One region of the Marinomonas mediterranea MMB-1 genome, then DNA from elsewhere that is predicted to be linked to it. Evidence: predicted binding sites of a transcription regulator. Region 1 holds the regulator's gene; the other holds the start of a gene.

What was found. Region 1 encodes sigma-54, which starts transcription at its own class of promoters, with help from an activator protein. Its sites were predicted from a motif close to TGGCACNNNNNTTGCTNT; they were not measured.
Region 2: a site for sigma-54 is predicted at 3,584-3,601, ahead of MARME_RS19410 (nitrate reductase). Genes of this name have one in related genera too.

The regions. Positions count from the first base shown of each region.
Region 1 covers NC_015276.1:1,966,427-1,971,979, reverse strand. Annotated here, with positions in the region: gene MARME_RS08975 (calcium/sodium antiporter) at 1-21, shown strand, start outside; gene lptC (LPS export ABC transporter periplasmic protein LptC) at 28-615, shown strand; gene lptA (lipopolysaccharide transport periplasmic protein LptA) at 590-1,108, shown strand; gene lptB (LPS export ABC transporter ATP-binding protein) at 1,108-1,833, shown strand; gene MARME_RS08955 (RNA polymerase factor sigma-54) at 1,900-3,369, shown strand; gene MARME_RS08950 (PTS sugar transporter subunit IIA) at 3,387-3,836, shown strand; gene MARME_RS08945 (HPr family phosphocarrier protein) at 3,848-4,117, shown strand; gene mgtE (magnesium transporter) at 4,127-5,479, shown strand; gene yjgA (ribosome biogenesis factor YjgA) at 5,485-5,553, shown strand, end outside.
Region 2 covers NC_015276.1:4,257,125-4,262,677, forward strand. Annotated here, with positions in the region: gene nirB (nitrite reductase large subunit NirB) at 1-2,165, shown strand, start outside; gene nirD (nitrite reductase small subunit NirD) at 2,236-2,568, shown strand; gene MARME_RS19405 (glutathione S-transferase N-terminal domain-containing protein) at 2,634-3,269, opposite strand; gene MARME_RS19410 (nitrate reductase) at 3,760-5,553, shown strand, end outside.

The DNA of each region.
Region 1 (5,553 bases):
ACTCTAATTGCATATAGCTAATTAATTATGAATATACTTTCGTCTAAAGACTGGGCAAAAAAGCTCCTTATTCTTTTAGCAATAGCGGCGTCTGCAACGGCATTCTTTTGGTATGGGGCGTCGCCGACTCTGACACTCGTCTCAACAGACGAACTTTCCGACTCCCCTGACTATTTTTTAGAAAATGTCACGTCAAGAGAATATACCATTGATGGAAAGTTGGAACAGACGATCAAGACATCAAAATTGAGTCATTTCAACTCAAACAAACAAACAGAAGCAATATCACCAAAAATAGAAACGGTTACAAATGATATCGCTTGGTACGCTGAGGCAGACTTTGGAAAACTAAATGACGCCAACAAAGATATATTACTAACCTCCAATGCATTCGTAACCCGAAAAGACAGCACAACAACATCCAACCGCTTAAATGCAGATTCAATTCACTACAATGATGTCGACAAGTCGCTGATCAGCCTTGGAAATGCGGAACTCATTACACAGCAAGGCATAACAAAAGCGGACACCATTCGCTCATTCGTAGACCTTGAAACTGCTCAATTTAAAGGAAACGTATCTGGACATTATGAACAAGCTACTCAAAATCAATAAGGTCACCTTGTTTCTAACAGTAAGCGCTTGTTTAAGTGCTAGCTCAAACTACGCTTTAGAAAGCGACACTAGCCAACCTCTTGAAATCCAAGCGGATGAAGCATTTTACGATCAGAAAGCGGGCGAAGCCACCTACAAAGGCGACGTTCTAATAAAACAAGGCACGATCGAAATAAAAGCAGACTTTCTAAAGGTGTTTACCGACCCAGCCACCAACACTTTTAGCTCTTTACAGGCCACTGGCACACCAGCGAGATTCACGCAGCAATTAGACGAGGCCGGAAACAGAGTAACAAGTCGCGGAGATCAGATCGACTACATTACAGATGGACGCTTAGAAATTAATGGCAAAGGCTATTTAAAGCGAGGGTTAGATGAAATAGATGCGGATTTCATCCTCTATATGATGAAAAATGAAACCTTTACCGCAGAAAACAGAGGCAATGGACGAGTAAAAATGACTTTGCAACCAGCTCAAGAGAAGAGTGAATAATGGCAATATTGGAAGCCAAACATCTCGCTAAGGCGTACAAAAAACGAAAAGTTGTGCTCGATGTGTCACTGTCCGTCGAATCTGGACAAGCAGTTGGCCTGTTAGGTCCAAACGGCGCGGGCAAAACGACCTGTTTCTATATGATTGTTGGCATGGTAGCAAATGATGCTGGAGGAATATTCATCGATGGCCTGGATGTAACTAAGGATGCGATGCACGCGCGCGCGCAAAAAGGCATTGGCTATCTCCCTCAAGAAGCATCTATCTTTAGAAAAATGTCTGTTGAAGACAACATTGCAGCCATTATAGAAACTAGAAAAACACTGACTAAACAAGAACGAAGCGACTTACTAGAAAAATTGCTTGAAGAATTTCATGTTACTCATATTAGAAAGAATTTAGGCATGGCTCTCTCGGGTGGAGAGCGACGAAGGGTAGAAATCGCACGCGCACTGGCAATGAACCCTAAATTCATTTTACTTGATGAACCTTTTGCTGGTGTCGACCCTATATCGGTCGGCGACATTAAGCAAATCATAAAACACCTCACAGACAGCGGCATTGGTGTTTTAATTACCGACCACAATGTTAGAGAAACGCTAGACATTTGCGACAAGGCTTACATTGTAGGAAATGGACACATCATCGCCTCAGGAAATGCAGATGACGTTATTAACAATGAACAAGTAAAAAAAGTCTACCTAGGCGACGACTTCAAGCTTTAAGCTCTTATTTTTCAAATAAAAAGGGAGTAATATGCATAACGCGTTCCATAAAAGAAGAGTTGCTCCATGAAGCAGTCATTACAGCTAAAAATCGGTCAGCAGTTAACTATGACTCCACAGTTGCAGCAAGCGATACGCTTACTTCAACTCTCAACTATTGACCTGCAACAGGAAATACACGATTTTCTGGAATCTAACCCACTTCTTGAACTAGATGAAGACGAGAGTGCAGCTGCAGCGTCATCAGAATCCAGCAATCAAACCGAAAAAAAAGCAGAGAGCGACACTAACTCAGAAGAAGCAAGAGTAGAGTCTGAATGGACGGAAAGTATCCCTGAAGAACTCTCTATCGACAGTAGTTGGGACGACACGTATCAAAATACAGCAGCGGCCTCTGACGCACCTTTATTTGATGGTGATTTCGACTTAGACAGTAGAAATTCTGAATCCGAAAATATACAAGACCATCTAATATGGCAACTAAACCTTACTCATATTTCTGATAGAGACATTGAAATTGCATATGCTTTAATTGAATGCGTTCAACCCGATGGCTACCTATCGATCAGCGTGCAAGAAGTCTTTGAATCCCTTGCCTCTGAACTTGAAGACTTAGAGCTCGATGAAGTTGTCGCTGTCCAACATCGCGTCCAACGATTTGACCCCGTTGGCGTTGCGTCGCAAGACCTAAGAGAATGTCTATTAGTCCAACTGGAAGGCTTTCACAATCACCAATTGTTTAAACCCGCCCATAACGTTATCGATAACTATTTACCACTTCTCGGGAATCGCGACTTTGCCCAGCTATGTAGGAAAACACGCTTAAAGGAAGAGGCGCTTAAAGACGTTATCGCGCTTATACAACAACTAAACCCAAAACCCGGCTCGACAATTGACACCTCAGACACTGACTATGTTATTCCTGATGTTTCAGTAAAAAAGAAAAATGGTATTTGGCAAGTTGAACTAAACAATGATGCGCTACCACCAGTAAAGATCAACGAAACCTATTCAGCAATGGCAAACAAGTCAGCGTCTTCGGAAGACGTAAACTACATAAAGACCTCGCTACAGGAAGCCAAGTGGTTTATAAAAAGCCTTCAAAGTAGAAATGAAACCCTACTAAAGGTCGCCAGCTGTATCGTAAATAGGCAGATCGAATTCTTCGAGTATGGCGAAGAGGCAATGAAACCGATGGTACTCCATAACGTGGCAGAAGAAGTCGGAATGCATGAATCAACAATATCTCGTGTCACAACTCAAAAATACATGCATACTCCTAAAGGTATCTTTGAGCTCAAATATTTCTTTTCGAGTCATGTTAATACAAGCTCTGGCGGAGAATGCTCCTCAACGGCTATTCGTGCCATGATTAAAAAGCTTATTGCAGAAGAACCGGCTAAAAAGCCTCTTAGTGACAATAAGCTAGCTACGATACTTGCCGAGCAAGGAATACAAGTTGCGAGACGTACCGTCGCAAAATATCGCGAGGCGATGAACATCCCTCCTTCCAATGAACGAAAGCGCCTTATTTAAGGTAGGTCATATCAACAATGTCTTTAGAAAAATTAGTCAATAGTGAGCTGGTTTTTGCTAATCAACCAATTGCCAGCAAAAAAAGAGTTCTGGAATTTTTAGCCGAGGCTATTGGGGCGAGGCTGCATTGTGAGTCAGAAGCAGTCTACGATGCGCTTTTAGCAAGAGAGAAGCTCGGCAGTACTGGCGTCGGAGCCGGAATAGCAATTCCGCACTGTAGATTTGAACAAGCAAATCATGCTGCCCTTGTTGTTATGTCTCTAGAAAAACCCATTGATTACGACTCAATAGACAGACAACCCGTTGATTTAATATTTGCACTGATAGCCCCTCCTAACGAATGCGAGGGACATCTTAAGACGTTATCTCAAATTGCAGAAATGGCACAATCTCCAGATAAATTAAAGAGACTACGTGATACTACAACAAACGAAGAATTGATAACCTCATTTCTACAACAAGTATAAGGGCGACTGCCATGCAGGAAAAGACCGTCACTATTGTAAACAAACTAGGCTTACATGCTCGGGCAGCCAGTAAACTGGTTGAAACAACGACTCGCTTTTCGTGCGATATTACCATCGAAAAAGATGGTCGAAACGTAGACGGAAAAAGCATCATGGCTATGATGATGCTGGCGGCTAGTAAAGGAACAGATTTAAAAATAAAGGCGAACGGCGATGATGAAATAGACGCTATGGACGCAATCGTCGAGGTCATTGCTAATCGATTCGGCGAAGCGGAGTAAGCCCACTACATGACTGAGCAAACCACTCAAGAACACCTCCAGACAGTAAATGAATCACTTGAGTCTGGAACAACGATGCAAATCCGGTATTTGCTCAATGGTGCTCTACCCGCTCAGGATGTAGCAAGACTTCTAGAATCTTCTCCACCAAAAGAACGTAAGCTGCTTTGGGACCTAATCGACGATAAGAACGAAGGTGAGGTTCTTCAATATTTAAGTGAAGACATCAGTGCTCAGTTCATGAAAACAATGGATACGGAACGACTTGTTGCCGTATCTGAACAGTTTGAGCACGACGATTTAACCAATATTCTTCAACATTTACCTGAGACTCTTGTAAAAGAAGTTCTCGCGTCAATGACAGCGCAAAATCGCGCCCGTGTAGAAACCCTGCTGAGTTATTCTGAAGACTCCGCAGGCGGACTCATGAACACGGACACCATTACGATCCGACCCAATATAACGGTCGATATCGTTTTTCGTTTTTTACGACGACACCAAGAACTGCCTGACATGACTGATAATCTATTAATCGTCAGTCGATCGGACAAATTTCTAGGCACCTTACCTCTCACAAAACTATTAGTCGCAGACACCTCTTCTACTGTTCGCGAAATAATGGAAACGGAAACGACCACAATCACTTCGGACATGCCTGCCAGCGAAGTAGCTCAGCTTTTCGAAAAATTAGACTTGGTCTCAGCGCCAGTGATTGATCCAGAGACAAAAAAACTATTGGGACGAATTACAATCGATGATGTCGTTGATGTCATTCGAGACGAAGCTGAGCACTCTATGCTATCGATGGCAGGTTTAGAGGATGACGAAGACACGTTCGCTCCCATTTTAAAAACAACTCGGCGACGCGCTGTATGGCTCGGAGTCAATTTAGTCACCGCTTTCATTGCTTCTTACGTTATAGGACTGTTTCAGGACACGTTAGATCAAATCGTAGCGCTCGCCATTCTAATGCCAATAGTAGCCAGCATGGGCGGAATCGCTGGTTCACAGGTTTTGACTTTGGTTATTCGAGGAATCGCCCTAAATCAAATCGGTGCAACCAATACAGGGTGGCTACTCAATCGAGAGATTGTGGTCGGAGCCCTCAACGGGATATTATGGGCAACCGTTATCGCAGCAATGACAGCTCTTTGGTTTGACAATCTCCAGATAGCCTATATCATTGCCGCAGCAATCATTATCAATCTATTATTTGCCGCCATCACGGGAACCATGCTCCCCGTCATTCTAAAGAAACTAGGCGTTGACCCAGCACTTGCGGGAAGCGTAATTCTTACAACAGTGACCGATGTCGTCGGCTTCTTATCATTCTTAGGTTTAGCAACTTTATTTTTAGTGTAAATACAATGACAGAATTTGAACAATACGACGAGTTTGACGACGAAAACTATAAGAGCAAAACTCAGATCAAGCGA
Region 2 (5,553 bases), 2.3 Mb from region 1:
ATAATACCTTTGTTTATCGTACCTTTGATGATCTAGACGCTATGCGTGAATGCGCAAAAGACTGCAAAACAGGAACGGTCGTAGGAGGCGGTTTACTTGGCCTTGAAGCCGCTAATGCACTCAAAAACCTCGGTTTAGAAACTCAAGTGGTCGAATTCGCACCACGTCTTATGCCCGTTCAGCTTGATGAGACTGGCGGCGCAATGCTTAAAGACATGATCGAAGGCATTGGCGTTGACGTGTATACCGCAACGGCAACAAACGAAATCGTAGACGGCGAAGCCGCATTCCACCGCATGAACTTCGCCGATGGCAGCCACTTAGAGACCGATCTCATTCTTTTCTCTGCGGGTATTCGACCTCAAGACGAATTAGCACGCACATCCGGGCTTACTTTGGGTGAACGTGGCGGCATCGAAATCAACAATGTTTGCCAAACGTCTGTCGATAACATTTACGCCATTGGTGAATGTGCCCTTTGGAATGGCAAGATCTTTGGTTTAGTCGCGCCGGGTTACACCATGGCTAAAGTGGCCGCTGATCATGTAATAGGGAATAACAGCCTAGCCTTTGAAGGCGCTGACATGAGCACCAAACTCAAGCTACTCGGCTGTGATGTCGGTTCGATTGGCGATGCTCACCAAGCAACACAAGGCGCTAAATCTTTTGTCTATCAAGATGAAATAAGCAACGCCTACCGTAAAATAGTTGTATCAGAGGACGGATCAAAACTATTAGGCGCAGTATTAGTCGGCGACAACAGTTACTACGATACTTTACTGCAATATTACCTAAACGGCATCGATCTTCCGAAAGAACCTCAAGGGCTCATTCTGCCGGCATCAGATGGCGCACCAGCCGCACTGGGCGTTGACGCACTGCCTGATACGGCATCAATCTGCAGTTGTCACAATGTCACAAAAGCCGACATCAATGCCGCTGTCGCAGGCGGAGCAACCGGCGTTGCCGATGTAAAAGGCATCACCAAAGCAGCAACTGGGTGTGGCGGTTGTGCCGCGTTACTGAAAAAAGTGGTCGATAACGAATTGCTCGCCCTTGGCATTGAAGTCAGCACGGATATCTGCGAGCACTTTGCCTACACCCGTCAAGATTTGTTCAACCTAATTAAGGTCGAAGGCATTAAAACCTTCGCTGAACTGTTAGATAAGCACGGCAAAGGAAAAGGCTGCGATATCTGTAAACCAGCGGTCGGCTCGATTTTAGCCAGTGTATGGAACGATTACGTTTTAGGAAAAGAGCACGTCGCCTTACAAGACACTAACGACCGTTATCTAGCAAACATGCAAAAAGACGGCACCTACTCGGTCGTGCCACGTATTCCCGGCGGAGAAATCACACCCGACGGCTTAATCGCCATCGGCGACGTCGCCAAACGCTATAACCTCTACACTAAGATCACAGGCGGTCAGCGAATTGACCTGTTTGGTGCAACCTTACCGCAACTGCCTAAAATCTGGTCAGAACTAGTTGATGCTGGGTTCGAAACTGGTCAAGCCTACGGTAAATCCGTTCGAACCGTTAAATCTTGTGTGGGTAGCACTTGGTGTCGTTATGGCGTAAACGATTCTGTCGGCATGGCCATCTATATAGAGAACCGCTACAAAGGACTGCGTGGTCCTCATAAAATTAAATTTGCGGTATCTGGCTGTACACGAGAGTGTGCCGAAGCTCAAAGTAAAGACATTGGTGTGATCGCCACCGAAAACGGCTGGAATCTTTATGTGTGTGGTAACGGCGGTATGAAACCACGCCATGCAGACTTGTTTGCAACCGACCTCACCGACGAAGAGCTGATTCGATACATAGACCGAGTTCTAATGCTTTACGTCAAAACAGCGGATCGCCTGCAACGAACCGCAACCTGGATGGACAACCTAGAAGGTGGGTTAGATTACCTCAAAGACGTGATCATTGAAGACTCTCTTGACCTTGGTGCGGAACTCGAAGCGCAAATGCAACACATTGTCGATACGTTCCAATGCGAATGGACGACCACATTAAAAGACGAAAAAGCGTTGAAAAAATTCCGTCAGTTTGTGAACGCCGACGAGGAAGACAACAACGTCGTCTTTGTTGAAGAACGAGGTCAAATTCGCCCTGCGACCGAGTCCGAGAAATACGAATTAATCGCCAAAGCGGTTTAGAACGTCACCCCCTTGTACACCCTCCCCTTACTAAGGGAGAGGGAAAAGGTAGCCGTTAAGAGGTACAAAAATGAACTGGAAATACATTTGTCATCAAGACGAACTAGAAAACGAAATCGGAACTGCTGCGCTTGTAAACGGACAACAAATTGCGTTGTTTCGCATTGATGAAGCAGAACACATCAAAATCTTTGCTCTGTCTAATTGGGATCCTTTTGGCAAAGCCAATGTACTTTCGAGAGGGATTGTAGGCGATTTAAACGGACAACCCGTGATCGCGAGCCCGTTATACAAACAGCATTTCAACCTTGAAAACGGTCATTGCCTAGAAGATGAAAATTGCATTTTACCCACTTGGCAAACCAAGATTGAAAACGGCGACGTATTTGTAGCGGTGAACTAAAACCAAAGCGCTCAAATAGATAAGGTGTATTGGCGAATGGCGCTGTACACCTTATCTATCTCTCTTTAAATACTATTTCTAAGACCCTCAAAGCTCGGTTTTTCGGCCAATGTCTCAAGGCTAATTGTTTCCAATACGTCGCTGAACGGTGATTTTTCAAGAAAAGCTTCAATCTCTCCTGCTGCATGTTGTTCAAACAGCGCCTCATGGCGAAGTTGTATATACGCTAGGGCAATATGAAAGTATAACGTCGCCAGTGTTTTCTCTTTGTACGCGGGATTATTTCGAATGTCTGTTTTCGACCTTAAAAGCGCTTCATTTAGCCCCTCGATACCACGCATAGTCAGTTCGTTCTTGCCCTCGGTAAAGCGCTTCAATGCCACCGTTTTAAACGCCACGTCCATTAGAGTTTTGGCTGAACCAAGCAGTGCCATTTCTTGTTTGTTGGTAAGGTCCATTGGTGCGAGGAAGACGTTACGATAGGTTGCGAGTAGATACTGACAAATGACCATGCTGTCCGTCAAAACGGTTTCGTCGAGTTCCAATGCGGGGATGATACAAAAAGGATTCACCTGTTTTAATGCATCTGGCGACGACCATGGATCCACCCAAACAAGCTCAACAGAAGCCTTTTCCGACATCAAAGCTACAGCTGTCACAACGCGTGAGAAGGGAGACGTTTCATTTAAATAAAGTTTCATCAGCAATCCTTTTTTGACGTAATTTGAGACCTTTGCACGAAGTCACGAGCAAAGCCAAGACGAAGCAAAAATAGACGAAAAGCGGAGTTTATGCGTTATAAATGAGCATTTTGAGTCTGTTTATAACACTGTATTGGAGAGCGCAGTCGTCGTGCAAAGGTCTCAATTTGATATGCTATTACATACCGATAGTAAATAAAGCATGCCCTATTACCCTGCACTTTGCACCAACTCAGAGCAAATTATTTTCAGGTTGGATCGATAGTCGATGCCTAGATACGCTAGTATTTTGATTTATATAAAATTTTATTAGTTGGCTCATAGTTTGCTTTATATAAAATGCTTCTAGTAAGCACGACGATTAGCTTGTCGTACTCGGTGGTGGGTACGATCAGTCAGGCAATGTGGCCCAGTTTCCCTTAGAGAAGGTGCGTTTTTCGCGGTTTCTCTAAGGGAAACTGGGCCTTTTTTTTGGACGAGAGGTAGACAAGTGCAGGTGATAGGTAAAACAACCTGCCCGTATTGCGGGGTTGGCTGTGGTGTCGATTTTCCAGTCAATGAGTGGAAAGAAGATATCAGACCGCTTGAGAACAATAAAAATAAAGTATGCGGTGATGCCCATCATCCTGCTAATTTTGGTCGCCTGTGTGTTAAAGGCAGTAACTTAATCGATACGCTTGGGCTCGATGGACGTTTGTTGCACCCCGTTGTAAAGGGTAAACAAGCATCTTGGGATACTGCTCTAGACACAATCAGCACAAAAATAAAGCAAGTCGTTGAGGAGTACGGGCCCGACGCTTTTGCTTTCTACCTCTCGGGCCAAATTCTTACCGAAGATTATTATGTGGCCAATAAGCTCGCCAAAGGGTTTATTGGCACAGCGAACGTCGATACCAATTCTCGACTCTGCATGGCGTCAGCCGTGGTCGGCTACAAGCGTGCTTTCGGCACAGACACGGTTCCCTGTTGTTACGAAGATTTAGAGCAGTGTGATCTTCTGATTATGATTGGTTCCAATGCGGCTTGGACGCATCCCGTTTTGTTTCAACGTATATCCGCCGCAAAACAAAAACGTCCTGAAATGAAAGTCGTCGTAATAGACCCAAGAGAAACGGCTACGTGCGATATTGCAGATCTTCACCTTGCTATAACGCCCGGCAGTGACGCGCTTATATTTAACACTCTGCTGGTTGAATCGGAACGCCGAGGTAAACTGGATTATCAATTTATCAATGATCACACCAACGGCTTCAAAGACACTGTTCAAGCGGCTCGCGCATCCTCACCAAGCATCGAAAACACCGCGCAAGAAGCGGGCATCTCAGTCAACGAGCTAAGCCAGTTAGTCAAATGGTGGTGCCAAACAGAACGCTCGGTTTCTTTTTATTCTCAAGGTGTTAACCAATCTTCCAGCGGTGTAGACAAAGCCAATGCCATTATTAATTGCCATCTTGCAACCGGTCGTATTGGCCGCGAAGGCATGGGACCGTTTTCAATTACTGGTCAACCTAACGCGATGGGTGGCCGAGAAGTCGGCGGACTCGCAAACCAATTAGCGGCACATATGGACTTTACCACACCCGGCGCCATAGATTTAGTCCAACAGTTTTGGCACGCGCCCAAAATGGCAACGCAGAACGGCCTAAAAGCCGTCGATATGTTTCAAGCCATCGAAGAAGGCAAGGTAAAAGTGGTCTGGATTATGTCGACGAACCCGATGGTCAGTTTACCAGACACCAACCAAGTCCGCAGAGCATTAGAAAAATGCGAGTTGGTGATTGTCAGTGATTGCCAAATGAACACCGACACAGCCGCGATGGCAGACGTATTGCTGCCCGCAACCACGTGGAGCGAAAAAGACGGAACAGTCACCAACTCGGAACGACGCATATCTCGTCAACGAGGTTTACTGCCTGCTCCTGGAGAAGCGAAACACGACTGGTGGGCAATGTGCGAAGTCGCAAAACGTATGGGCTTTATGAAGGCGTTTAACTACGCTAGCCCTAACGAAATTTTCATCGAACACGCTGCGCTTTCCGCCTTTGAAAACGCAGGCTCAACGTTACGAGACTTTGATATTGGTGGGTTAAGTACGCTCAGCAAGCCTGAATACGATGCACTTTCGCCCATACAGTGGCCAGTTACGCCTAGCCAGCCACAAGGCACAAAGCGAATGTTTGAAGACGGTTTGTTTTTCACTCCCGACCGAAAAGCTCGCTTTATTCCCATTACGCCTAAAGCGCCTGTTGAACGTCCAAGCGAACAATGGCCTCTTGTTCTCAAT